Regions from separate parts of the Azospirillum sp. VT-I1 genome, predicted to be linked through region 3. Evidence: predicted binding sites of a transcription regulator. Region 3 holds the regulator's gene; each other region holds the start of a gene.
The links. The regulator LexA, encoded in region 3, represses DNA repair genes until DNA is damaged. The targets are predictions, from matches to a motif close to ATGTTCTANTTTGGTTC.
Positions count from the first base shown of each region.

Region 1: a site for LexA is predicted at 2,457-2,473, ahead of AB8P05_RS31350 (putative DNA modification/repair radical SAM protein). Genes of this name have one in related genera too.
Region 2: a site for LexA is predicted at 4,906-4,922, ahead of AB8P05_RS10095 (PA0069 family radical SAM protein). Genes of this name have one in related genera too.

Region 1 covers NZ_CP168807.1:25,239-31,919, reverse strand. Annotated here, with positions in the region: gene AB8P05_RS31355 (UdgX family uracil-DNA binding protein) at 1-1,205, opposite strand, end outside; gene AB8P05_RS31350 (putative DNA modification/repair radical SAM protein) at 1,209-2,420, opposite strand; gene AB8P05_RS31345 (DUF2076 domain-containing protein) at 2,814-3,500, shown strand; gene AB8P05_RS31340 (nucleotide sugar dehydrogenase) at 3,572-4,945, opposite strand; gene AB8P05_RS31335 (tetratricopeptide repeat protein) at 5,367-6,681, shown strand, end outside.
Region 2 covers NZ_CP168800.1:2,088,260-2,094,940, forward strand. Annotated here, with positions in the region: gene AB8P05_RS10080 (tetratricopeptide repeat protein) at 492-2,150, shown strand; gene AB8P05_RS10085 (MFS transporter) at 2,147-3,442, shown strand; gene AB8P05_RS10090 (hypothetical protein) at 3,548-3,784, shown strand; gene AB8P05_RS10095 (PA0069 family radical SAM protein) at 3,788-4,879, opposite strand; gene ahcY (adenosylhomocysteinase) at 5,098-6,396, shown strand.
Region 3 covers NZ_CP168800.1:513,207-519,887, forward strand. Annotated here, with positions in the region: gene AB8P05_RS02420 (molybdopterin molybdotransferase MoeA) at 1-893, shown strand, start outside; gene lexA (transcriptional repressor LexA) at 1,105-1,827, shown strand; gene AB8P05_RS02430 (CTP synthase) at 1,915-3,546, opposite strand; gene secG (preprotein translocase subunit SecG) at 3,817-4,158, opposite strand; gene tpiA (triose-phosphate isomerase) at 4,326-5,081, opposite strand; gene mbfA (iron exporter MbfA) at 5,356-6,312, shown strand; gene AB8P05_RS02450 (MarR family winged helix-turn-helix transcriptional regulator) at 6,426-6,681, shown strand, end outside.

The sequences.
Region 1 (6,681 bases), on a different replicon from region 3:
GTCACCACCAGACGTGGGCGGACGAAGGACAGCTCCTTCATCAGCCACCAGCGGTAATGCTTCACCTCGCCGGCGGTCGGCGACTGGTGCAGCCGGCGCTTGCCGCGGGCGACGAACTTGAAATGCTTCACCGCGTTGGTCAGGTAGGCGGCGCTGCGCTCGATCCCGGCCTCCTCCAGTGCCTTGGTCAGCAGCTGGCCGGCGGGACCGACGAAGGGGCGGCCTTCCAGATCCTCCTGGTCGCCCGGCTGCTCGCCGACGATGGCGATGGCAGCCCCCTCCGGCCCCTCGCCCAGCACGGCCTGCGTCGCCCCCGGCACCAGCGGGTCGGCGGCCAGGATGATGCGGTTCAACTCGGCCAGCGTCGCCGGTTCCTGCCGGGCCATGGCGGCGACCGCCTTGTCGGGGTTGCGGCGGCGGGGGGCGGCGGCCTCCGCCTCGATCATCGCCTGCACGCGGGCGGGGGCGGAGCGGATCATGGCCGGGATGGCGGCGGCCTCTGGCAGGTTGGCCCAGTATTTCCGCGGCATCTCCGCCCGCATTGCGGTGGGGTTGACCCGCGCCGGGTTGAAGGTGCTCTCGTAATAGCGCTGCCAGCCTTCGGCGAAGCGGTCGTCGCGGTCGAGATGCTCCGGCTTCACCGCCGCCGGCCCGATTGTCAGCGACCGCCGGTCCCAGTGCAGCGAGCCCACCGGCGTCAGGATCGTCCAGACCAGGCTCTCGAAGCGCTCGACGAAGAAGGGGGCGGTGGCCTCGACGATGTAATGGTCGGGCTCGAACCACGCGACATAGCGCTCACTGCCATCCGGGTCGCGCACCTCGTGGAAGCGCAGGAAGGCGTGCATCTTGTGCAGGTCGCGCCGCACCGCCTTGTCGAGCAGCGCCAGCCGGTGGACCAGCGGGTCGGCATGGTGGTCGAGCATGTCGCGCTCCCCCCGCAGCACCCGCCACACCAGCCGGTGCAGCAGGGCGTAGCGTTCCGGATCGCGGTGGCAGACCACGTTTTCGATCAGCGCCCCCACCGGACGCGGCAGCGATACCGGCGGCGCGTCCGCCGGCAATGGCGCCGCATCCCCGAACAGCGACGGCGCCGCCCCGACGCTCCATACCACCTTGCCCGGCTCGACGCCGAGTGCCACCAGCCCGCGCAGCGCGCGGCGGAAGCCGTCGAGGTCGGCGCCATCCTTCAGGTCCACACGATGCATAATTCAGAACAGGCTGAGTTGCTTTGGCGGCGCCACCAGCCTTTGCCGCAGATCGGCGCGGTCGGTCAGCCCGCCCGGATGGTGGTCGGCGGCGATCAGGAAGGCGCGCGCCCGCTTCAGCCCCGACGACAGCCGCGCCACATCCTCCAGCCGCAGGGTGGTGTGGCGGCGCGCCTCGACGATCTTGTCGACCGCCCGCGCCCCCAGCCCCGGCACGCGCAGCAGCATCTCGCGGTCGGCGCTGTTGACGTCGACCGGGAAGCGCTCGCGGTTCTTCAGGGCCCAGGCCAGCTTGGGGTCGATGCCCAGATCCAGCATCCCGCCCTCGCCCCCGGCGGCGATCTCCTCCACCGTGAAGCCGTAATAGCGCAGCAGCCAGTCGGCCTGGTACAGCCGGTTCTCGCGCTGGAGCGGCGGCGGTTTGGCCGGCAGGGCTGAACTCGCCTCCGGGATCGGGCTGAAGGCCGAATAATAGACCCGGCGCAGCCCATAGCGGCGATAGAGCGTGTCGCTGGTCTCCAGCACCGACAGGTCGGTGGAGGCGTCGGCGCCGACGATCATCTGGGTGCTCTGCCCGGCGGGGGAGAAGCGGCGCTTCTCCTCCTTCGCCTCCAGGATGCGCTCGCCCACCTGCCCCATCACCGCCTTGATCGACCCGCCGTCCTTCTCCGGCGCGAACTCCTTCAGGCTGCGGTCGGAGGCCAGTTCCAGGTTGATCGACAGCCGGTCGGCCCACAGCCCGGCCTGCTCGATCAGCCAGGGGCTTGCCTCCGGGATCGTCTTCAGGTGGATGTAGCCGGCGAAGCCATGGTCGCGCCGCAGCGTGCGCGCCACCAGCATCAGCTGCTCCATGGTGTGATCGGGCGAGCGGATGATGCCGGAGGACAGGAACAGCCCCTCGATGCAGTTGCGCTTGTAGAAGCCCAGCGTCAGCCGCACGACCTCGTCCACGCTGAACCGCGCGCGCCGCACGTTGGAGGAGCGGCGGTTGATGCAGTAGGCGCAGTCGAACAGGCAGTAGTTGGTCAGCAGGATCTTGAGCAGCGAGACGCAGCGCCCGTCCGGCGTATAGGCGTGGCAGATGCCGGCCCCGGTGGTGGAGCCGATGCCGTCCGGCCCGCCCGTTCGCCGCTTCGCCCCCGAGGACGCGCAGGAGGCGTCGTATTTCGCCGCGTCGGCCAGAATTTCGAGCTTGTCGAGCAGCGCGTCGTCCACCGCGATCACCCCTGTCCCTTGTGCCGTCCTTCGTCAATGTTCTCAATATGTTCTTTCGAAAGGAAAAGGCAAGCGGGGCGTCTTGAAAGCGGGCTGGAACGGGACCACGTGCTCAACAACCGGATCCGGGCCCCTCTGGCGACTTAGACGTGGTCGCGATGTCGGATCTCTTCACCTGCTCTTGCGCCGACGGGCGTGACCGCACTTGGAGGGACTGATGTCCTCACCCCTTGGACCATTCCTGAGACACCGCCCCCGGCTCCCGGCCCTTCCCGCCTCCGCCCTTGCCCCTGATGCTTCCCCGATGCGCGCCGCCTCTCCTGCGCGCCGTCCGCGCCTGGCGCCGCCTCGGGCAGTCGGCGCCGGGAGCGGGACCTCTTCCACAACCTCTTCATGAAGACGAGCATCGCCATGGACCACACCGAACGCCAGATCATCGACGACTTGTTCGCCAAGCTGCATCAGGCCGAGGCGCAATCCGGCCCGCGCGATCCCGAGGCCGAGGCGCTGATCCGCGAACGGATCGCCCGCCAGCCGGCCGCCCCCTACCTGATGGCGCAGGCCATCGTGATGATGGAGCAGGCGCTCGCCGCTTCCCAGGGCCGCAACGAGGAGCTGGAGCGCCAGCTGCGTGAGCGTCCCGCCCCTGCCGCCGCTCCGGCCCAGTCCGGTGGTGGTGGGCTGTTCGGCAGCCTGTTCGGCGGCGCCGCCAAGCCGGCTCCGCAGCCGTCATATCCGGCGGCGGCCCCGGCTGCCGCGGCCATGCCGTCCGGTTCCCCCTGGGGCCGTCCGCCGGCTGCGCCCGGCACGCCCGCCTATGGCGACCCGCGCGTCGCCGCCTATGCCCAGCAGCCGCGCGCCGGCGGCGGCTTCATGGCCGGCGCCATGCAGACGGCGGCCGGCGTCGCCGGCGGCATGCTGATCGGCAGCGCGCTGTCCGGCATGTTCTCCGGCGGCGAAGCTGTGGCGGCCGAGGCCGCGACCGCCGCCACCGACGCGGCGACCGCCGCCACCGACCAGGCCACGCAGGCGGTCGAGGACAGCGGCTGGAGCGATTTCGGCGGCGAAGAGGAATTCTGAGCCCCGCACCGGGCTGCGGGAGGGGGCGTCCCTCCTCCCGCGAACCGTGCGTTTTCAGGCGCCGGTTTCCCTCAGGCCTTCACGATGCGGTCGGCGAAGCCCTCGATGCCCTCGACGGCGCGCATCGCGTTGCGGGTGTCGACCACCAGCGGACAGTGGGCGGCCAGACTCCGGTAGTCGATGCCGTCATGGTCGGTGACGATCACCGCCGCGTCGAAGCCCGCCAGCGTCTCCGCATCCCAGGCGACGGAGGTGCGGCCGGCAAGCGCCGCATGCTCGCGGGTGACCGGCAGCACCGGGATGAAGGGGTCGTGGTACTCGACCGCCGCCCCCCGCTCCAGCAGCATCTCCATCAGCCGCAGGCCCGGCGATTCCCGGCTGTCGTCGACGTTCTTCTTGTAGGCCATGCCGACCAGCAGGATGCGCGCGCGGCTGAGTCCGATGCCGGCGCTGCGGTCGAGCGCCAGGGCCAGCCGGTCCACCACATGGCGCGGCATCATCGTGTTGACCTCTCCCGCCAGCTCGATGAAGCGGGTGGAGATCTGGTATTCGCGCGCCTTCCAGGTCAGGTAGAAGGGGTCGATGGGGATGCAGTGGCCGCCCAGCCCGGGGCCGGGATAGAAGGGCATGAAGCCGAAGGGCTTGGTCTTCGCCGCTTCGATCACCTCCCAGATGTCGATGCCCATCGGCTCGAAGACGATCTTCAGCTCGTTCACCAGGGCGATGTTGACGGAGCGGAAGATGTTCTCGGTCAGCTTGGTCGCCTCCGCCGCCCGCGTGCCGGAGACGGGAACCACCTGCGGCACCACCTGCTCGTAGAGCGCCACCGCCAGCCGCCGCGCGCCCTCGTCGTCGCCGCCCACCACCTTGGGGATGGTGCTGGTGGTGAAGGTGATGTTGCCGGGATCCTCGCGCTCGGGCGAATAGGCCAGGAAGAAGTCGCGCCCGCTGATCAGCCCGGTCTCTTCCAGGATCGGCCGCATCACCTCGTCGGTGGTGCCGGGCCAGGTGGTCGATTCCAGCACCACCAGCTGGCCCGGCCGCAGCCGGTCGCGGATCAGGCGGGTGGAGGCCTCGACGAAGCTCAGATCGGGCTCGCGCTGCGGCGACAAGGGCGTGGGCACGCAGACGATCACGGCGTCGCAGGCGGCGAACTCGTCGGCGTCGGTCGTCGCCCGGAACCGCCCGGTCGCCACCGCCTCGGCAACGCGTGCGTCGGCGATCTGCCGGATGTAGGAGCGCCCCTCGTTCAGCGCCGCCGCCTTGGCCGGGTCGATGTCGAAGCCGGTGACCGCGAAGCCCGCCCCGGTCAGCGCCAGGGCCAGCGGCAGCCCGACATAGCCGAGCCCGATCACCGCCACCCGCGCACTGCGGCCGCGATAGGCGCTTTCCAGGGACTGGATGTCGGGCGCCTGGAGATCGGGTGCGGTGTCCGCTGTGCTCATCATCGAAAACCTCGCATGGAAACCTAGCCTTTCAAGGTGGAAGGGGAAATGCGGAAACCGCGCATTTCCAAGGTCGACAGGAGTTGAACTGGCCGCTGAACAGTATTTATCGCTTTGAGCAGGCGCGTGATCGCTTTTATCGAGATCCAGGAGGACTTTCTCAAGCGTGAAGCTGAGCGGCTTGTGATTTCCGGATCAGGGCTCTTGCGCATTTTCTGACCGGCACCACGAAGGCGAAGGACCTGTGCTTCGATGTTGCCCCGGTTCGATGGTCATTGCCGTCCCCTGCTGGACTTCGCACATCCCGCTTCGCGGCCCTGACGCCGGTGTGGCGCCGAGGCAAATTCGCCGGCGGCAACCGTTACTACTCCCCCTCCCCTTCGCCACGTTATAGTGCCGGCGAGCCGGGGAAGGAGCAGTCATGGCGACGATCGAAGAGGCCCTCAACATCGCGATTGATCACCATGTCTCCGGACGCCTCATGGAAGCCAAGACCATTTACGGCCGCATCCTGGACGTCGATCCACGAAACGCGGCGACCCTGCATCTGGCCGGAGTCCTGGCCTGCCAGACGAACCGCTTCGACACGGCGCTCGATCTGCTGCTCCGCGCAGTCCGGGAGGCGCCCGGTGCCGCCAACTACCGCATCGACCACGCCAAGGCACTGATTGCCACGGAGGACTGGAGCGCGGCGGCGGCGGCCTTGCCCCCGGTCCTGACGCTGGCACCGCATGCAGCCGAAGGCTGGGACCTGCTGGCCCTGACCAGGCATCACACCGGCAATACGGACGGCGCCATCCTGGCGCTGCAACACGCCTGCGTCCTCGCACCCGACCGGTCCGACATGATCGGGCGGCTCGTCCTGCTCCACCAGCAGCGCGGGCAGGAGCATTTGCGGCGGTCCCGCCGGACCCTGGCCCTGGCGGATTTCCAACGCGCCGCCTTGCTGGCCCCGGCCGATGCCGAGCTGCGCTTCCTGCTGGCCACCGCGCTGCTCGATTCCAACCGCTTCGGCGCTGCCGCCGACGCCTACAGCCAGGCGCTGAGCCTCGATCCGGCAGAAGTCTCCGCCCTGTACAACCTGGGTATTGCCCTGACCAAGACGGGCCGAACGGAGGAGGCGTTCGCCGTCCTGCGCCGCGCCGCCCGTCTCGACCCCGGCCACATCGCCGTGCGTGACGCTCTCGTCCTGGCGCTGGAACCGCACAACCCGGCCGAAGCGGCTCTGTGGTCTGCCGATGCCCTGGCCCTGAAGCAGCTGCGGGCGAACGCCGAGGTCCCGCCGCTGCCCGCCGCCCCCATCGCGCCCGCCGCCCGGACCCGCAACATCGTCGCCTTCAGCCTGTGGGGCACGCAGGAAGTCTATATTCAAGGCGCACTCGCCAATGCCAAGGCGGTCCCCGCCGTCTTTCCCGGCTGGACCTGCCGCTTCTATCATGACGATTCGGTTCCCCGCCCCGTGCAGGAGGAATTGACCCGTCTCGGCGCCGAGACGGTTGCGATGCCGGCCGGCAGCGGGCGGTCGCATGGGTTGTTCTGGCGCTTCCTCGCTTCCGACGATCCAACCGTCGCCCGCTTCCTGTGTCGCGACTGCGACTCCCGCCCGACCATGCGGGAGAAGGCCGCCGTGGATGCCTGGATCGCGTCCGGCCTGCCTTTCCACGTCATGCGCGATCATGTCCTGCACACCGACCTGATCCTGGCCGGGATGTGGGGCGGTATGGCCGGTTTGCTGC
Region 2 (6,681 bases), 1.3 Mb from region 3:
GCCGCCACAGCGTCCCTCGGTCGTCTGCGACGGGAGCCACTTCCGGACCCCAACCGGGAGTTCGGGGCTGTTCTGGCCGGACGCTGACGTCTGTGGTAGGAATAAATACCAACGTCCCAACCATGGAGTTTCCTCGCATGGTCCCCGTCCGCCGGCTCTCTTGCCGCTTTCCGCCGCCCCGGCCCCGCCGTCCTGCGGCACCGCCGCTGCGGTCGCATGTTTCATCCTCTGCGGCCGGGAAACCTCTTCCATCCCGGCAGCTTGACGCCGGGCAGCCGGACGGGCGGCCGGTCCGGTGAACAGTTGAACAGGGTGGCCGAAACCGTTTCACGCCGTTTCAAACGTTCCATTCGCAGAAGCGCGGCCGGCCGGCGCGGCCCACTGCCGCGAACGGATCGAAAGGCTGTAGCGCGGCGGCAATTCCCGGTATGGTGCGGCGATCTTTTCGTGTTCCCGCCGCCCCCGTTCCCGCCGCCTCTGGAGCCGCCGTGATGACCGACACCCCCGTTCCGACCCTGCTCGACGCGGCCAAGCGTTTCCGCGGCAACGATCTGGCGGGGGCGGAGGAGGTCTGCCGGGCGATCCTGGCGACGGACCCGCACAATGCCCAGGCGCTGCATCTGCTGGGGCTGGTCGCCGCCCACACCGACCATCCCGACTATGCGCTGACCCTGTTCGCCCAGGCCATCGCGGAGAACGGCAACGACCCGTCCTTCCACAACAGCCGCGGCAGCCTGCTCTTCCAGCAGGGCCGCGCGGCGGAGGCGGAGGAGGCGTTCCGCGCCGGCCTCGCCGTCAATCCGCGGCTGCCGGAACTGCACGGCAACCTGGGCAACGCGCTGAAGGCGCAGAGCCGGCTCGACGAGGCGGCCGACTGTTTCCGCGCCGCGCTGGACCTCCGGCCGGAAGCGCCGGAGATGCACCATTTCCTCGCCGCCACCCTGCGCGAGCTGGGCGAGCTTGAGGACGCCGAACGGCATTTCCGCACCGCGCTGGAACAGGCCCCCGACTATCTCGACGTCCATTACAGCCTGGCGGAGCTTCTCTCCACCCGCGGCCGGCTGGCGGAGGCGGAGGCGGAGTTCCGCGTCGTGCTGGCCGCCGCCCCGCGCTTCGTCCCGGCCCAGGTCGGGCTCGCCCATGTGCTGCAGAGCCTGGACCGCGCCGCCGAGGCCATCGAGGTGATCGAGGCCGCGCGCGAGCAGGCGCCCGACCACCCGATGGTGAAGTTCACCCGCCGGCTGATCTATTCCAACGCGGTGCCCGGCTGGCACCTGCCGATGATCAACGATTTCGAGCGGAACGAGGCCTACAAGCAGTCGCTGGAACGGGCGGTGACGCCCGACTCGCTGGTGCTGGAGATCGGCACCGGCTCCGGCATCGTCGCCATGATGGCGGCGCGCGCCGGCGCGAAGAAGGTGGTGACCTGCGAGGTCAACCCGATCCTGGCCCGCGTCGCCAAGGAAACGGTGGCGCGCAACGGCTATGCCGACCGCATCGACGTGGTGCCGCGCCTGTCCACCCAGCTGACGGTGGGCGAGGGCGGCGACCTGCCGGAGAAGGCCGACGTCTTCGTGTCGGAACTCATCAACATCGGCATGCTGGCCCCGCGCATGCTGTCGGTGCTGCAGCATGCCCGCACCCATCTGGTGAAGCCGGGCGGCGCCATCATCCCGCGCGCCTCCACCGTCTATGCCATGCTGGTGGAGACGCCGGAGCTGGCCCGGATCAACCCGGTGGAGACCATCGACGGCTTCGACATGGGCAGCTTCGACGTCTTCCGCTCCCCCGGCTACCAGCAGATCGACCTCGGCGCCGACGCCCACACGCCGCTGTCCAAGCCCTTCACCGCGCTCGACTTCGACTTCACCCGCAACATGCCGGAAGAGGGCGAGCGGGTGATCGACGTGACCATCGTCACCGCCGGCACCTGCCACGGCGTCGCATTCTGGTTCGACCTCTTCATGGACGACGAGGTGGTCTACAAGTCGGAAAGCCGGTCGCGCACCAACCATTGGAAGCAGGCGATGACCTTCCTGGAAAAGCCGATCGCGCTGTCGGCCGGCGACCGCCTGCGCATCGTCGCCCGCTACGACAACAACCAGATCTCCTTCGGGGTGGACGGGTTGACCGGGGGTAAGGGCGTGTGACCGAAGCCGTCCCCTCCCACCCGCCTTCCCGCCGCGCCATCGTCTCCTGGTGCCTCTACGACTGGGCGAATTCCGCCTACAACACCATCATCACGACCTTCGTCTTCTCGGTCTATTTCGCCCGCGGCGTGGTCGGCGACCCGGTGGAGGGGACCGCGCGCTGGGGGGCGGCGATGACCGCGGCCGGCGTCGCCATCGCACTGCTCAGCCCGGTGCTGGGCGCCATCGCCGACCGGGCGGGGCGGCGCAAGCCCTGGATGGCCCTGTTCACGCTGGTGACCGTGGCCTTCACCGTGGCGCTCTGGTGGGTCAGGCCCGATCCGGCCGATGCCGCCTTCGCACTGGCCTGCGTGGTGATCGCCACCGTCTCGTTCGAGCTGGCCAACGTCTTCTACAACGCCACCCTGCCGGGGCTGGTGCCGCCGCGGCTCTTGGGCCGGGTGTCCGGCTGGGGCTGGGGCGTCGGCTATTTCGGCGGGCTGGCCTGCCTCGTGCTGGCGCTGGTCGGCTTCGTCCAGGCGCCGGCCCCGCTGTTCGGCCTGTTCGGGCTGCAATGGTCCGACTGGGGCGACCAGGCCAACGTCCGCGCCACCGCGTTGCTGGCCGCCGCCTGGTACGGGCTGTTCGCGCTGCCCTATTTCCTGTGGGTGCCGGACGAACCCTCCACCGGACAGGGGCTGCTGCGGGCGGCGCGGGACGGGGTGGCGACGCTGCTCGCCACGCTGCGCGAGGCCCGGCGCTACCGTCAGGTGGTGCGCTTCCTGATCGCCAGCGCCTTCTACCGCGACGGCATCAACACCATCACCGCCTTCGGCGGCATCTATGCCGCCGGCACCTTCGGCATGAGTTTCGAGGAAATCCTGGTCTTCGCCATCGTGCTGAACGTGGTGGCGGGGGCGGGGGCCATCGGCTTCGCCTGGATGGACGACCGGGCGGGGGCCAAGCCGGTGATCCTGATCGCGCTGGCCGGCATGTCGCTGTGCAGCGTGCCGCTGCTGCTGGCGACCGAACGGTTGTGGTTCTGGGTCTTCGCGCTGGGGCTGGGGCTGTTCTTCGGACCGGCCCAGGCGGCCGGGCGGTCGATGATGGCGCGGCTGGCCCCGCCGGGCATGGCAGGCGAGATGTTCGGGCTCTACAGCCTGACCGGGCGCTTCGTCGGCTTCTTCGGGCCGCTGCTGTTCGGGCTGGCGACCCAGGCCTTCGCCAGCCAGCGCGTCGGCATGGGAACGGTTCTGGCTTTCTTCGTGGTCGGATTCGGGCTTATGCTGGCGGTCCGCGAACCGGCCCGCTAAAAAACGGGCCGCGTCAAAGCGCCGCACATGACACCATTCGAGGGCAGAGCTGTTACCTTCGTTTTTGCTGCGACGCACAAAAGTCGAAGCCGAGGGGCACGGACCATGCTGCACATCAACGATATCGAAGCCTTCGCCCGCATCAACGAGGCACTGAACGAGGATGCCGGCACGGGGCAGGCCGATCATGCCGCCCGCGATACCGGCGGCCCGGCTCATCCCGCGCTGGTGATGGCGATGCTGGCGACCGGCCGCCTTCCGCTATCCGCCGTTTCCAATTCCGCCCTGCCCACATCGGCCGACCCGCTGTCGCCCTGGAGCAGGATGCTCCGCCGCTCCTGACGGTCACAGCAGCGACAGCTGGTCCCCGGCGGCTGGCGGCACCCGGAAGCGGCTGCAGTCGAGCCGCCAGCTCCGGTCGCCCAGCCCGTGCTTCCTGCAGGCCAGCTTGAAGCGGTGGCGCAGCAACTCCGCGTAAGGGCCGGTGCCCTTCATCCGCGTCCCGAAACCGGAGCGGTAGAGCGCACCGTCGCGGCTTTGCCGCATCAGGCTCAGCACGCGGTCGGCGCGGTTGGGGACATGGGTGCGCAGCCACTCCTCGAACAGGGCGGCGATCTCCAGCGGCAGGCGCAGCAGGATATAGCTGGCGGCAGTCGCCCCGGCCCCGGCCGCGGCCTCCAGGATCGACTCCAACTCGTGGTCGTTCAGCGCCGGGATCATCGGGCTGGCGAGCACCGCCACCGGCACACCGGCCTCCGTCAGGGCACGGATGGTTTCCAGCCGGCGCGGCGGGGTGCTGGCACGTGGCTCCATCACGCGGGCGAGGTCGCGGTCCAGCGTGGTGACGGAGATCGCCACCGAGGCCAGCCCCTCCGCCGCCATCGGCGCCAGGATGTCGAGGTCGCGCAGGACCAGCGCCGATTTGGTGATGATGCTGACCGGCTGGTTGAAGTCGCGACAGACCTCCAGAACCCGCCGGGTGATGCCCTCCGTCCGCTCGATGGGCTGGTAGGCGTCGGTGTTGGCGCCCAGCGCCAGCGGCTGGCAGACATAGGATTTCGCCCGCAGTTCCTTCGCCAGCAACTCCGCCGCGTTGCGCTTGGCAAACAGCTTCGTCTCGAAATCCAGCCCCGGCGACAGGTTCAGATAGGCATGGGTCGGCCGGGCGAAGCAGTAGATGCAGGCATGCTCGCAGCCCTGGTACGGGTTCACCGACTGGTCGAAGGGGATGTCGGGGGACTGGTTGCGGGCGATGATCGACTTGGCCGATGCCGGGGAGACGGTGGTGCGGACGGGATCGGACAGCGCCTCGTTCCCGCCGGACGGATAGCCGGTCCAGCCGTCGTCGGTCAGGACGCGGGTTTCGCGTTCGAAGCGGCCGGTGGCGTTGCTCACCGCGCCCCGGCCCTTGATCGGCGGTCGCTTGATCTCATCCATGGCGGCAGCTTAGCCCTGGCCGAATGGAACGTAAAGGGAACAAACTCCTGCCGCTCCATGGTTTGCGGAGCTACCCCGCAAACATAAAGATATCTTTATGCTTGCATGGTTGCATGACCGCTGATACACCCATGGCCAATTACAGCGGCAGGGCCGGGGATCCGGTGCGCCTGAAACTCCGCTGCCCGATTGTCACCGCCCACCAGGAGTTATCCCTCATGGCCGCCGAATTCACAGACTACAAGGTCAAGGACATCAGCCTCGCGAACTGGGGCCGCAAGGAGATCACCATCGCCGAGACCGAGATGCCGGGCCTGATGGCCCTGCGGTCCGAGTTCGGCGACGCCAAGCCGCTGGCCGGCGCCCGCATCGTCGGCTGCCTGCACATGACCATCCAGACCGCCGTCCTGATCGAGACGCTGACCGCGCTCGGCGCCACCGTGCGCTGGTCCTCCTGCAACATCTTCTCCACCCAGGACCAGGCCGCCGCCGCCATCGCCGCCGCCGGCATCCCGGTCTTCGCCTGGAAGGGCGAGACGGAGGAGGAGTTCTGGTGGTGCATCGAGCAGACGCTGCGCGGCCCAGACGGCTGGACCCCGAACATGATCCTGGACGATGGCGGCGACGTCACCCAGATCATGCACGACAAGTATCCGGAGATGCTGGACGGCGTCCGCGGCCTGTCGGAAGAGACCACCACCGGCGTCCATCGCCTGTATGAGATGATGAAGAAGGGCACGCTGAAGGTCCCGGCCATCAACGTGAACGACAGCGTCACCAAGTCGAAGTTCGACAACCTCTATGGCTGCCGCGAGTCGCTGGTCGACGGCATTAAGCGCGCCACCGACGTCATGGTCGCTGGCAAGGTCGCCGTGGTCGCCGGCTATGGCGACGTGGGCAAGGGCTCGGCCGCCAGCCTGCGTTCGCAGGGCGCCCGCGTCCTGGTGACGGAGATCGACCCGATCAACGCCCTGCAGGCCGCGATGGAAGGCTATCAGGTCGTGACGATGGACGATGCCGCTCCGCAGGGCGACATCTTCGTCACCGCCACCGGCAACGTCGACGTCATCACGCTCGACCACATGCGCGCCATGAAGGACCGCGCCATCGTCTGCAACATCGGCCACTTCGACAGCGAGATCCAGATCGAGGCTCTCCGCAACTACAAGTGGGAAGAGGTCAAGCCGCAGGTCGATGAGGTCGTCTTCCCCGACGGCAAGCGCCTGATCGTGCTCGCCCAGGGCCGTCTGGTGAACCTGGGCTGCGCCACCGGCCACCCCAGCTTCGTGATGAGCGCCAGCTTCACCAACCAGGTGCTGGCCCAGATCGAGCTGTGGACCAACGCCGCCAACTACGAGAACAAGGTCTACGTCCTGCCCAAGCACCTGGACGAGAAGGTCGCCCGCCTGCATCTGGACAAGATCGGCGCCAAGCTGACCACCCTGACCGACAAGCAGGCCGAATACATCGGCGTCAACGCCGCCGGCCCCTACAAGCCGGACCACTACCGCTACTAAGCGGCTGCGGCGTCGAAAAAGAAGGGCCGTCCCGTCGGGGCGGCCTTTTTCTTTGGGGTGTCCGTCTCTTGGGGGGAGCGGGAGTGTCAGGCAAGATCGACACGGATTTCACGGATTTGAACACGGATTTGAACACGGATTTGAACACGGATTTTGCGGATGTTGTCCGGCAAGGCTGCCGCCGGCAAACGAACATCGGCTTCGGCAAGCCATAAGAAAAATCCGTGTAATCCGTGTCTAAATTCGTGAAATCCGTGTGAATATTGCCTCGGTATGCCGAATTAC
Region 3 (6,681 bases):
AGGATTGCAACGCCGACGATACGACGGTCCGGATCGGCCGGGCCGTCGCCGCCGGCCGCTTCGTCCGTCAGGCCGGCTTCGACTTCGCCCATGGGCAGGAGCTTCTGCCGAAGGGCCGCCGCCTGACCGCCCGCGACATCGCCCTGGCCGCCGGCGGCAACGTGCCCTGGCTGTCGGTCCACCGCCGGCCGCGCATCGCCATCCTCGCCACCGGCGACGAGATCGCCCTGCCCGGCGACCCGCTGGGGCCGAGCCAGATCGTCAGCACAAATGCGCTAGGCCTCTGCGCACTGGTGACAGCCCAGGGCGGGCTCGCCCACAATCTCGGCGTCGCCAAGGACACGGCCGACAGTGTGGCCGCCTTGGCGAAGGGGGCCGCCGGCTGTGACATGCTGGTCACCACCGGCGGTGCGGCCCATGGCGATTACGACCTCGTGCGCGACGTGCTGGCCGACCGCGGCGTGGCGCTGGAGGTGCAGACGGTGGCGATGCGACCGGGCAAGGCGCTGATGTTCGGCCGGGCCGGTGGGGTGCCGCTGCTGGGCCTGCCCGGCAACCCGGTATCCACCGGCGTCACCGCCGTCCTGTTCCTGCGCCCGGTCCTGCGTCTGCTGCAGGGGCTGCCGCCGGAGGACGACCGGCCGCCGCTGCGCGCCCGGCTGACCACCGCGCTGAAGGCGAACGACCGGCGCGAGGAGTTTCTGCGCGCCACCCTCGCCGCCGGCGCCGACGGCGTCCTGACCGTCACGCCCTTTGCCCGGCAGGACAGCGCCATCACCTCGCTCTACGCCCAGGCCGACTGCCTGATCCCGCGCCCGCCCAACGCCGATCCGGAACCGGCCGGCGCCATGGTGAGCGTGCTTCTCCTGACCGATGGTGCGCTCAGCATCTGACCGCCGCCAAACCAGTCAAGTCTCCGGTCCAAATCATCGGATTCAACAATGAACAGCAGCCCGAAAACTGCTGCATGCTGTTTCGAATGTTCCATTCACCTTCGAAATCGGGTCGATGGGGGACTTGACGCGCGGCAGGAACCAAACTAGAACATGGAGCAACGTTTAGTTTTTGTTCCATCTTCAGTCTGGCCACGGCCGGGAGGCATCCATGCTCACGCGCAAGCAGCACGAATTGCTGCTGTTCATCCACGAACGGCTTGGCCAGGGCGGGGTTTCGCCGTCGTTCGACGAGATGAAGGACGCCCTGGGGCTGAAGTCCAAGTCGGGCATCCACCGTCTCATCACGGGGCTCGAGGAACGCGGCTTCATCCGCCGCCTGCCCCACCGCGCCCGCGCGCTGGAGGTTCTGCGCCTGCCCGAGGGGCTGGACGCCGCCCGCTCTCGCACGGCGCCCAAGCCGAAATTCCAGCCCAACGTCATCAAGGGCGACTTCGCCTTCGCCGGCCGCGACACCGCTCCCCCTGCCCCGACCCCGGCGGCTGCCAACGAGACGGTGCAGTTGCCGCTGTACGGGCGCATCGCCGCCGGCACGCCGATCGAGGCCCTGCGCGACAACAGCGCCTTCGTGGATATTCCTGCCTCGATGCTGACCAGCGGCGACCATTACGCGCTGGAGGTCTCCGGCGACTCGATGATCGAGGCCGGTATTCTCGACCATGACACCATCATCATCCAGCGCTGCGACGCCGCTGAAAACGGCACCATCGTCGTCGCTCTGGTCGACGAGGGCGAGGTGACGCTGAAGCGTCTGCGCCGCAAGGGCAACACCATCGCCCTGGAACCCGCCAACGCCGCCTATGAAACCCGCATCTTCGGCGCCGACCGTGTCCGTGTGCAGGGCAAGCTGGTCGGCCTGGTCCGGAAGTACTGACCAGTTGCGTCGGTCAGCCTCCACCCTCGCCTTTCCCGCAATGCCGGGGAAGGTAAGGGTGGGGGCTGACGTCGCCCCCCACGCTCCTCAGACGAGCCGGCTCTGGTCGATGGCCGCCTTGATGAAGGCGGTGAACAGCGGATGGGGCTCGAACGGCTTGGACTTCAGTTCCGGGTGGAACTGTACGCCGATGAACCAGGGATGGTCGGGAATCTCGACGATCTCCGGCAGTTCCCCGTCCGGCGACAGGCCGCTGAACCGCATGCCGCAGCGCTCCAGACGCTCCTTGTAGTACACGTTCACCTCATAGCGGTGACGGTGCCGTTCGGAGATGTCGGTGGTGCCGTAGACCTCGGCGACCTTGCTGCCTTCCTGCAGCTTGGCCGGATAGGCGCCCAGCCGCATCGTGCCGCCCAGGTCGCCGGCCTCGCCGCGGCGCTCCAGCGTGTTGCCGCGCATCCACTCCGTCATCAGGCCGACGACCGGGTTGCCCGGCTTGCCCAGCTCGGTGGAGCCGGCATCCTCAATCTTCGCCATGTTGCGGGCGGCTTCGATCACCGCCATCTGCATGCCGAAGCAGATGCCGAAATAGGGCACCTTGCGCTCGCGAGCGAACTTGGCCGCCCGGATCTTGCCTTCCGTCCCGCGCGAGCCGAAGCCGCCCGGCACCAGGATGCCGTGGACGTTCTCCAGACGCTTCACCGCCGCGTCGTCATCCTCGAAGATCTCCGAATCGATCCAGTCGAGGTTGACCTTGACGTTGTTGGCGATGCCGCCGTGGGTCAGCGCCTCGGCCAGCGACTTGTAGCTGTCGAGCAGGCTGATGTACTTGCCGACCACCGCGATGGTGACCTCGCCCTGCGGCTTGCGCACCCGCTCCATGATGCGGGTCCAGCGCGACAGGTCCGGCTCCTTGTCGGTCGGCAGGCCGAAATAGCTCAGGACCTGGGTGTCGAAGCCTTCCTCGTGGTAGCTGATCGGCACCTGATAGATCGAATCGACGTCCAGCGCCGCGATCACCCGCTCCGGACGGATGTTGCAGAACAGCGCGATCTTCTTGCGCTCGTTCTCCGGAATCGGACGGTCGGCGCGGCACAGCAGGATGTTGGCCTGGATGCCGACGCTCAGCAGCTCCTTCACCGAATGCTGGGTCGGCTTGGTCTTCAGCTCGCCGGCGGTCGGGATGTAGGGCAGCAGGGTCAGGTGGATGTAGAGGACGTTCTCCTGCCCGACCTCGTTGCCGAACTGGCGGATCGCCTCCAGGAAGGGCAGCGACTCGATGTCGCCCACCGTGCCGCCGATCTCGATCAGGACGAAATCCTCATCCGTCGCGTCGGCACGGATGAACTCCTTGATCTCGTCGGTGATGTGCGGAATGACCTGGACGGTCCCGCCCAGATAGTCGCCGCGCCGCTCCTTGGCGATCACGGTGGAATAGATGCGGCCGGTGGTGATGTTGTCGCCCTTGCGGGCCGACACGCCGGTGAAACGCTCGTAATGGCCGAGGTCCAGGTCCGTCTCAGCCCCGTCGTCGGTCACGAAGACCTCGCCGTGCTGGTAGGGGCTCATCGTGCCGGGATCGACGTTCAGGTACGGGTCCAGCTTGCGCAGACGCACCTTGTAGCCGCGCGCCTGGAGAAGCGCCCCAAGCGCCGCCGACGCCAGACCTTTGCCCAGCGAAGAAACGACGCCACCGGTGATGAAGATGTAGCGAGTCATGTCCGTCCGAAGAGCTTGAGAGCTGTTCCATGTCCCCGTGGGGGGACGGATGGCTGATGTCCCCATAGGGGACGGAATTGTCCTTCTCCCCAGAGGGGATGGATCGTGCTTCTCCCCAGAGGGGAGAGATGTTCAACGTCCCCCGAAGGGTCGCCGCCGTGATGCCGCCGTGACGTGGCGCCGCGAACGTCGGCCCTCAAAAGAAAGAGGCGGCTTCGGGGAGGCCGCCTCGCTGTTCGCTCGTACCCGTGCGCTGCTGGGGTGATCCCTTTACTGGGCCACCGGCGGCGCGGGTTGGGCCGGAGCGGCAGGCTGCGCCGGGGCCGCCGGAGCGGTCGACTGCGCGGGCGCCGTCGGCAGGCTGTCGATGATCGACGCCGGGCGAGAATGCCCACCGGCCAGGATCGCCAGCACGATGCTGGTGGCGAAGAAGCAGGCGGCCAGGATGCCGGTGGTCCGCGTCAGCAGATTGGCCGTTCCGCGGGTGCTCATCATGCCGCCCATGGTGCCGCCGCCGATGCCGAGCCCGCCGCCTTCCGACCGCTGGATCAGGATCACGCCGACCAGCCCGATGGCGATCAGCAGGTGAATAACCAGAATCACCGATTCCATGCGATGCTCACCCCACACCCATCCCAAAAATCGAATAGCGCGCCACAGGCCGTCTTAAGGGCCCGTGGCGCGCGCCCACTGTTTGTACCGCGGAGCCGCGCGATATGCCAGCGCCAAAATACCTATGCCGTATCCGTTCGCGGCATGGCTGACACCGGCCTTCGGTATCAGCGGCAGGCGGTGGCGATGCCCCAGAAATCGTCGGCCTTCAGCGAGGCGCCGCCGACCAGCGCGCCGTCGACATTGTCCACCGCCATCAGCTCCGCCGCGTTGCCGGGCTTGACCGAGCCGCCGTAGAGGATGCGCACCTTGTCCGGGTCGGCGATCTTGCCGGCCAGCTCGGCGCGGATGTGGGCGTGCATCGCCCTTACGTCGTCCGGAGTCGCGGTCTTGCCGGTGCCGATGGCCCAGACCGGCTCATAGGCGATGACGGTGTTCTCCGCATCCGCACCGGCGGGGATGGAGCCGGCGAGCTGGCCCGACACCACGGCATTCGCCTGACCGGCGTCGCGCTGCGCCTCCGTCTCGCCGACGCAGATGATGGCGACGAGGCTCTCCTTGTGGGCGGCGACCGCCTTGGCGTTGACCACGGCGTCGCTCTCGCCATGGTCGGCACGGCGCTCCGAATGGCCGAGGATGACGAAACGGCAGCCGGCGTCCTTCAGCATGGTCGGGGCCACGTCGCCGGTGTGGGCGCCGGAGGTCTTCGGCGCGCAGTCCTGGCCGCCCAGCGCCAGCGGGCTGTCGGCGATGGCCTCCCCCACCGGGAACAGCAGCGGGAAGGGCGGGCAGACCAGCATGTCGAAGGCGACCGGCCCGGCGCCCTTCAGCCGCCCGGCGAGGTCTGAGGCGAGATCCAGCCCGTCGGCCTTCAACCCGTTCATCTTCCAGTTTCCGGCGATCAGCTTGCGGCGTGCGGTCATGGTCGTTTCCTTCTTGTGCAGGCTTTGTATGGGAACTTGCGGAACGTTCTTGGCCTCTCGTGACCACAGCCCATAGCAAGCCCGCCGCCGAATTTCCACTCACCCGACCGGCGCATCCGCCCCCGCTGGCCTTAAGGGACATCGTGTAGCACCCCGCCTATGCCGTGACGGTTCCGGGGCAGCCATATCGGCCGAACCGCCAAGTTGAAGAAACCCCTATCCGAAATAGGTTCATTCGCAACGCACCATCCATACGTGGCGAAGGCCTGATCCCATGAAGAACTTCTCGGACCTGACGGAAAAGGAGCTGCTGGCGCTCGCCATCGCGCTGGAAGAGGAGGACAGCCGCATCTATGACGAGTTCGCCCACGGTCTGGCCGAAAACTATCCCGACACCGCGCGCATGTTCAGCGCCATGGCGGCGGAGGAGAACGGCCATCGGCACCGGCTGCTGGAACTCTTCCGCACGCGATTCGGCGACCACATCCCGCTGATCCGCCGCCAGGACGTGAAGGGCTTCGTGGAGCGCAAGCCGGTCTGGCTGACCCGTCCGCTGGGGCTCGACACCGTCCGCCGGCAGGCGGAGGTGATGGAGGCGGAGACCAAGCGCTTCTATGCCCGCGCCGCCCAGCGGTCGCAGGACGTTGCCATCCGCCAGCTGCTGGGCGATCTGGCCGAGGAGGAACGCCGGCATGAGGCCAAGGCCGAACGTCTGGAGGCGAAATACATCTCGCCTGCGGTGCGGGAGCGGGAGCAAGAATCGGAACGCCGGCTCTTCGTGCTGCAGATCGTCCAGCCGGGTCTGGCCGGCTTGATGGACGGGTCGGTTTCGACGCTGGCCCCGCTGTTCGCCGCCGCCTTCGCCACCCAGGACAGCCACGAGACTTTCCTGGTCGGTCTGGCCGCCTCCATCGGCGCCGGCATCTCCATGGGCTTCGCCGAGGCGCTGTCCGACAACGGGTCGCTGACCGGGCGCGGCAGCCCGTGGCTGCGCGGGGTGGTCTGCGGCGCGATGACCACGCTGGGCGGCTTGGGCCACGCCCTGCCCTACCTGATCCCGCATTTCTGGACGGCGACCGCCATCGCCATCGCCGTGGTGGTGGTCGAACTGGCCGTCATCGCCTGGATCCGCAACCGCTACATGGACACGCCGCTGCTGTCCGCGGCCTTCCAGGTGGTGGTCGGCGGCCTTCTGGTCTTCGCCACCGGAATCCTGATCGGCAGCGCCTGACCGGCGGAGGAAAAGCCGCGTCCGGGAACGAGCTTGTTCTTGTAACCGGACGTACGATTGTTTATGTCTGAGTCGCTGTCCTAATTAGAACAAATCGAACCAACCGCGTCGCCATGGCTGACCTGAAAGCAGGCGTGAACCAGCTCTTCCTCCGCGAGGAGGAACTCCGTACCGGGATGGAGCTGCTTTTCTACGCCTATCGCGAATTCACCGCCGAACCGGACGAAATTCTGGCGGAGATCGGCTTCGGCCGCGCGCACCACCGCGTGATCTATTTCGTCGGCCGCTATCCCAAGATCACCGTGTCGGAACTGCTGGCGATCCTGAAGATCACCAAGCAGAGCCTGTCGCGCGTGCTGGGCGAACTGG